DNA from 2 places in the Cobetia sp. MM1IDA2H-1 genome. Region 1 is predicted to be linked to the other one. Evidence: predicted binding sites of a transcription regulator. Region 1 holds the regulator's gene; the other holds the start of a gene.

The links. Region 1 encodes LexA, which represses DNA repair genes until DNA is damaged. Its sites were predicted from a motif close to TACTGTNTANNTANACAGTA; they were not measured.
Region 2: the regulator LexA is predicted to act here: its motif matches at 1,280-1,299, upstream of dinB (DNA polymerase IV).

Annotation. Positions count from the first base shown of each region.
Region 1 is NZ_CM133225.1:971,236-974,841, forward strand. It holds gene topA (type I DNA topoisomerase) at 1-760, shown strand, start outside; gene BOH68_RS04175 (DUF6586 family protein) at 760-1,239, shown strand; gene BOH68_RS04180 (hypothetical protein) at 1,493-1,732, shown strand; gene lexA (transcriptional repressor LexA) at 1,863-2,492, opposite strand; gene BOH68_RS04190 (TetR/AcrR family transcriptional regulator) at 3,044-3,606, shown strand, end outside.
Region 2 is NZ_CM133225.1:1,184,795-1,188,400, forward strand. It holds gene dinB (DNA polymerase IV) at 203-1,261, opposite strand; gene BOH68_RS05085 (Na+/H+ antiporter family protein) at 1,422-2,768, opposite strand; gene BOH68_RS05090 (YrbL family protein) at 3,069-3,606, shown strand, end outside.

The DNA.
Region 1 (3,606 bases):
CTCCGGTTACAACCTTCCGCCCAAGGAGCGCTGCAAGACCACCATCGACCTGTTGCCGGGGGATGAGGCGGTCGCCGCTGACGCGGATGAGAATGCCGAGACCGATGCACTGCGTGCCAAGCGCCGTTGCCCGATCTGCGCCACGGCCATGGACAGCTATCTGATCGACGAGCAGCGCAAGCTGCACGTCTGCGGCAACAGCCCGGACTGCGTGGGACATGAAGTCGAGCAGGGTCAGTTCCGCATCAAGGGCTACGATGGGCCGGTCATCGAGTGCGACAAGTGCGGTGCCGACATGCAGCTCAAGACCGGGCGTTTCGGCAAGTACTTCGGCTGCACCAACGAGGATTGCAAGAACACCCGCAAGCTGCTCAAGTCCGGGGAGGTCGCGCCGCCGAAGATGGACCCGATCCCCATGCCGGAACTTGCCTGCGTGAAGGTCGAGGATCACTACGTGCTGCGTGATGGCGCCAGTGGCCTGTTCCTTGCCGCCAGTCAGTTCCCCAAGAATCGCGAGACGCGTCCGCCGCTGGTCAGCGAGCTCAAGGCGCATGCCGACGAGCTGCCGGAGAAGTATCACTTCATCCTCAAGGCGCCGGAGAAAGACCCCGATGGCCGCCCGACGCAGATTCGTTTCTCGCGCAAGGCCAAGGAGCAGTTCGTGATGACGGACGAAGATGGCAAGGCGACGGGGTGGAAGGCGACCTTCGACAACGGCCGTTGGGTCGTCGAGGACAAGCGCAAGGGAGCCAAGAGCTGATGAGCCAGCGTGGCCGCACCAATCAACTGCTGTATCAGGCCGAGTTGCTGCTGGAGCAGGCGGCCGTCGCGACGCGTGATGAGCATGCCGTCGCACGGCGCATGGCCGGTGAGGAAGGGGCGCTGGCGTTGATGGAGCTGGCATTGGCCTCGTTGATCGAGGAGTGCGCCGCGTCGGCACGCTGGCCTGAGGGCAGCTGGCGCGAGCGGCTGGCCACACCGCCGACTCCCGTGGCGGAAATCGAGCAGTTGCGAAGCCTGCAGGCGCAGCCGGACAGTTGGTTGAGCCAGCTGGTGGCCGATATCACGCGTCTGCATGAAGAGGGCGGTGCTGCCCGGCGTGAGGAAGGCCAGGCGCGTGGCGATGGTCTCATCATCGCCGCGGCGGCCAATGCGCCTCTGGCAGAGCGTCTCGCCACGGCAGTCAGCGCCATGAAGGCGTTGCTGTCACACCTTCGCGAGTCGAATGTGGAGTGGTAGCGTCGCGCCTTGCCTGACCCGAAGGCGCTGGCATGTCACGCACCTGTCATTCAGGTGACGCCCTGGCATGACGGGTGCTAGACTGGCGGCATTGTGGCAAGCCCTGCATTCTCCGGTACGACCATGGCTCTGGCTGTGGTCGTACTTTTTTCTGCATTGTCGCCAGTGACTGCAAGTCGCAGGGCCTGCCCGCCGTCAAGCTGACGATCACAACGACGCCGGTATCCTCAGGATGCCGTGCAGGAGGAATGACGTGTCCGATCCCGCCGTACTTGAAATCGTGCAAATGGAAGATGGGGAAGTGATCCTGCGTGCCGCCGAGAGTGAAGGTGAGCCACTTCTCAGTATCCGCATCTCCGATGAAGCTGCCGATCTGCTGCGTGACAATCGCTTCGAGGTCGCGCGTGAGATGATCGACCACGCCATCACCCGCACCCGCCTGTGGGATGGCGAGGATGATGAAGACGAGCAGTCGGAAGGCATGGTGCACTGAGCACTTCCCGCATGTCTGCCATCCACAAAAAAACCCGCCAATCGGCGGGTTTTTTTGTGGATGCCCTGATGGCGACAATCGTCATCTGCGCGTCAGCGCTGTGAGGACAGACTGCCTGCGAGCCTTAAGATCAGTGCAGGCCGCCATCGCGGATCACGCCCACGCCGAGGCCCTCGATTTCCAGGCTGTCCGTGCGCAGATCCACCTTGATGGGCGCGAAGTCCTCGTTCTCGGCTTCCAGCCATACGTAATGGCCATCGCGACGGAAGCGCTTCACCGTCACTTCATCCCCCAGACGCGCCACCACGATCTGTCCGTCACGCACGCTGCTCGTGCGGTGCACGGCCAGCAGGTCACCTTCCAGAATGCCGACATCCTTCATCGAGACCCCGCGCACGCGCAGCAGATAGTCGGCGGCAGGCGAGAAGTAGTCACTGGGCAGTGGGCAATGGCGATCGATATGCTGGCTGGCCAGGATAGGGCTGCCAGCGGCCACTTCCCCGATGACCGGCAGGCCCTGCTCGCTATCCTCTTCCGCCTCGGCCAGAGACGGCACGCGGATGCCCCGCGAGGTGCCCGGCACCATCTCGATGGCTCCCTTGCGCTTCAGGGCACGCAGATGCTCTTCCGCGGCATTCGGTGAGCGAAAGCCCAGTGCCTGGGCGATTTCGGCACGCGTTGGCGGATAGCCTGAGGACTTGATGGTCTTGATGATGAAGTCGAAGACATCCTGCTGGCGCGGAGTAAGCGGCTGAGTCATGGGCATTGCCTTTGGCCTGGGCGGCATCTGAGCTGACGGCACGGGGTGTGCATCCATACAACTGTCATTGTATCCAGTCATGGCGGTCATGCAAGGCATCGTGGGTGCTTTGGCAGCAACGTTGCCGGCATCTTCGTCGACATCGACATGCTGACGCGAGACAGCGGGTGTCCGGGACGCCCCATGACCATCCCGTCCCCGAATGTCCCGCGTGAATGCGCGTCCTGCCGGTCTTGGCTGTCGAGTGTTTGAAACAACCAGCAATTGCCAGTCATGGCATGGACAGCTAGAATTATCTTGTTTCAAACGAATGTTCGTCGGGCGCATCCCGCTACCGGTACACAGGCCCTGTGTGTCCTGTGCTCGGGACACGGCTCGTGGCAGCCTCCGCCTCGGAGTCGCTGCCTGACACGCGGTGCGTGAAGACCGACATGTCGTTTGATTGACCTGCATGAGAAGAGTCGCCCCCCGGGCCACGGCCTTGCCGTTGTCCGGGGGGACAAGAACTCCCGTGCCCCCTCGTGACTGATCACCTGACAAGGCATCCGCCCATGGCCCAGACCGATACCGTTACCCGTATCCTCGATACCGCCGAGGTCCTGTTCGCCGAGCGAGGCTTCGCCGAAACCTCGCTGCGCAATATCACCAGCAAGGCCAAGGTCAACCTGGCGGCGGTCAATTATCACTTCGGCTCAAAGAAGTCATTGATCCAGGCAGTGTTCGCCCGCTATCTCGACCCCTTCAGCGAGCGTTTCCATGCGGCACTCGACAGTGTCGAGCAGCAGCATGCCGGTCGTCAGGTGCCGCTGGAAACGCTGCTGGAAGTGATGGCGCGCACGGTGCTGGAGGTGCCGGCCGAGCGCAACAGCCTGCGTACCTTCATGCGCCTGCTCGGGCTTGCCTATACCCAGGGGCAGGGCCACATGCGTCGCTACATCCGCGAGCATTACGGCACGGTCTTCAGCCGCTTCGCCGAGCTCCTGAAGCTTGCGACGCCGGACCTGCCAGACAACGAGCGCTTCTGGCGTCTGCACTTCATGCTCGGCAGCGTGATCTTCACCTTCTCGGGACTGGACGCACTGCGCGATATCGAAGAGGCCGAATACGGCCATCA
Region 2 (3,606 bases), 210 kb from region 1:
TGCGTCGTTCAATGCGCAGAGCTGTTCGCCCACTCTCGCTTCCTGCCTGCATTGCAGGTTGCGATGGTTCCTTGAGCGGGTTTCACGACCCTTCCGGCGATACCCTTGGGGTATCGATGACCGGACAAGCCAGTCCTTGTGACTGGCTTTTTTTATGCCTGTCATCCGTCCGTCAAGGTTGCCAGTCAAGCGCGGCACCCTCTCAGAACAGCCCCAGCTGTTGCGTCTCTTCGTGGGCCTTGAGTCGGACACCGACTCCCAGCAGGCGCACCGGTCGATGGCCACGTTGCCAGGCTTGCTCCATCAGCAGTGCGAAACTCCTGGCGTCCGGCAATGAGAGGGTGGAGGCGGGGAGGAGGCTTTCCAGCGTGGTGCTGGTGAAGTCGTTGAAGCGTACCTTGACGAACTGCTTGGCCAGCACCGGCTGTTCCTGGCGTGCGTGACGCTCCCCGAGGCGCTCCATCAGCATGGGAAGCTTGGCGAGGCAGGCGGAGAGATCCGGAAGATCCTGATCGAAAGTGCGTTCGACACTGATGGACTTCCGCTCTCTCTCGACCTTGACGGGGCGGTCATCAATGCCGTGAGAGAGTTCATGCAGGCGATGTCCGAATTTGCCGAAGTGTTCGACCAGTGTGGTCAGTGGTGTCGTGCGGATGTCATCGCAGGTGGTAATCTCCAGCCGATTGAGGCGGGCCAGCGTGGCCGGGCCGACGCCATGCAGCTTGCCGACGGGCAGCTTACGAATGAAGGCGTCGCTGGACTCTGGCGTGATCACCGTCAGGCCATCGGGTTTCTCCCAATCACTCGCGATCTTGGCCAGGAACTTGTTGGCGGCCACGCCGATCGACAGCGTGATCCCGGTGCGCTTCAGGGCTTCTTCCTTCAGCCAGCGCGCCATCCAGGTCGCGCTTCCCTGAAATTCCTCGATGTCGCTGACGTCCAGGTAGGCTTCGTCCAGCGATAGAGGTTCCACCAGTGGTGTCAGTTCGTGAAACAGTGCCTGGATCTCCTGCGAGACGGCACGGTAGCGCTCGAAGTCGGGGGGGGCGAGTATCAGTTGCGGACACAGGCGCAGGGCGCGCGCTGTGGACATCGCAGAGCGGACGCCGAAGGCGCGAGCCGGATAATTGCAGGTGGCGATCACGCCACGTTGCTCGGTGCGGCCACCGATGGCGATGGGCACCTCGCGCCACTCTGGGTGACGAAGCATCTCGACGGCGGCGTAGAAACAATCGCAGTCAGCATGAAGGATCTTGCGCATTCGCGCATCATCCTAAAAGACTGGATGGCTGTCCAGTGTCAGGCGGCGTGTCGCCTCATTCTTCGCCCAGAGACGACAGCGCCCGGCAGACGTGATGCCTGCCGGGCGTTGTCGTATCTTCTGTTGCCGTTGCCGTTGCCAGGCTACCCTGGCCGGCGGATTACAGCGTCATCGCCGCCACCCAGCCGAAGACGATCAACGGGATGTTGTAGTGGATGAAGGTCGGCACCACGCTGTCCCAGATATGATCATGCTGTTGATCGACATTCAGGCCTGCCGTCGGGCCGAGCGTGGAGTCAGAGGCGGGGGAGCCAGCATCGCCCAGTGCGGCCGCGGTGCCGATCAAGGCGACGGTCGCCAGGGGGGAAAAGCCGAACTGCAAAGCCAGCGGGACATAGATCGCCGCGATGATCGGGATGGTGGAAAAGCTGGAGCCGATGCCCAGCGTGATGAACAGCCCGACCATCAGCATGACGAGCGCGGCCAACGGCTTGTTGTCTCCGATGATGTGGAAGGAGGCATCCACCAGGGTCTGGATATCACCCGTGGCTTTCATGACGGAGGCGAAGCCGGCTGCCGAGATCATGATGAAGCCGATCAGTGCCATCATGCGCATGCCGGAGGTGAACAGGTCGTCGGCTTCGTTCCACTTGAACAGGCCACCCAGGGAAAGAATGGCGAAGCCGACCAGGCCGCCCAGGATCATCGAGCCGGAATAGAGCTGGATGCCCAGGGCGGCGATGATGGCGACCCCAGCCATGATCAGGCCGCTGCGGGATGGTGCATGCACTGGAGTATGGTGCGGGACGTTGGTCGACTTGATCTCGCGATTGGCGTAGTCACGCGGCTTGCGATAGGAGACGAAGACCGCAGTCAGCAGTCCCAGGAACATGCCGCCTACCGGAATGGCCATCGCCATCGGCACCATGCCGCGGGTGACTTCCAGCCCCATTGCCTGGCCCGCTTCATTGATGTTGGCCAGCAGGATGTCATTGAGGAAGATGGAACCGAAGCCCACCGGCAGCAGCATGTAGGGAGCCGTCAGACCAAAGGTCAGGGCACAGGCGACGGCGCGGCGATCCAGGCGCAGGCGGTTCATGGCCACCAGCAGTGGCGGAATCAGGATCGGAATGAAGGCGATGTGGACAGGGATCAGGTTCTGGGACGAGATCGCCACCAATGTCACGCTGCCCAGCAAGCCGTACTTGATGGCGGTCTGACGGCGAGGGGTGCTCTCCCCATTGAGCATGCCGATCAGGCGTGCGGCAAGAAGATCCGGCAGGCCGGAGCGAGACAGGGCCACGGCAAAGGCACCGAGCGTGGCATAGGCCAGGGCGACCTTGGCACCACCGCCGACGCCGTCGTTGAAGGCGCCGAGAGTGTCAGTCAGAGACAGGCCACTGAACAGGCCGCCGACCAAGGCGCCGGCCACCAGAGCGAAGACGACCGAGACTCGGGCCAGTGACAGGCCGACCATGACCAGAACGGCCAGTATTACCGCATTCATGCGAGTACCTCATTAAGGGAGATGTGCCAATGGAGCGGGGGGTTGCAGGTGTGCGCGGCCACCCGATCCCGGGCAATACCTCGCAAGTCGTGCTGATCGCTTACGTCAGGCGGTTTCGTCCTGAAACTGCCAGAAAACGGCGCGTTATCATACCAGAGCGAGGTCCCAAGCTGAATGGCCGATGAATGACCTCATGGAACGCGGCCGCCGGCGGCACGGTTGGCGCAAGGGAAGGGCTTTTTGTAGAATGCCACGCTGCCCGGCGGCTGCAGTCGCAGGCGTTATTCAACAGGAGAGCGCATGCTGGAGCTTGAAAATGCCCGTGTCATCGGCATGGGCAATGATCGCCGTGTTTATCAGGACCCCCGTGATCCTCGGCGCTGCATCAAGGTACCGCGCTATCCCGACAAAGGGAGCCGCCAGAATCAGCGCGAGCAACGCTACTTCGAAGGGCTCGTGAGGCGAGGTGTGCACGACTGGTCCTACGTGCCTGCCTATCATGGCAGCGTGGCGACCCGAGAGGGCCTCGGGCTGGTCTTCGACCTGATACTCGACGATGACGGCACGACCTCGCGCCGTCTGCGAGAGGTCTGTCATGAAACTCCCGAGCGGGTGGGGGAGGAGGCATTGATGGATGAGCTGGCCAATCTCTATCGCTATCTCGACAAGCGTTGGCTGATACCGTCCGACCTCAATGATCGCAACATCGTGGTCCAGTTTCGCGAGCATCAATCCCCGCGCCTGTGGTTGATCGATGGTATCTCCAATCCGGACTTCATCCCCCTCGCCACCGGTATCGCCTGGTTGGCGCGCCGCAAGATCGCCCGCCGCTATCGTC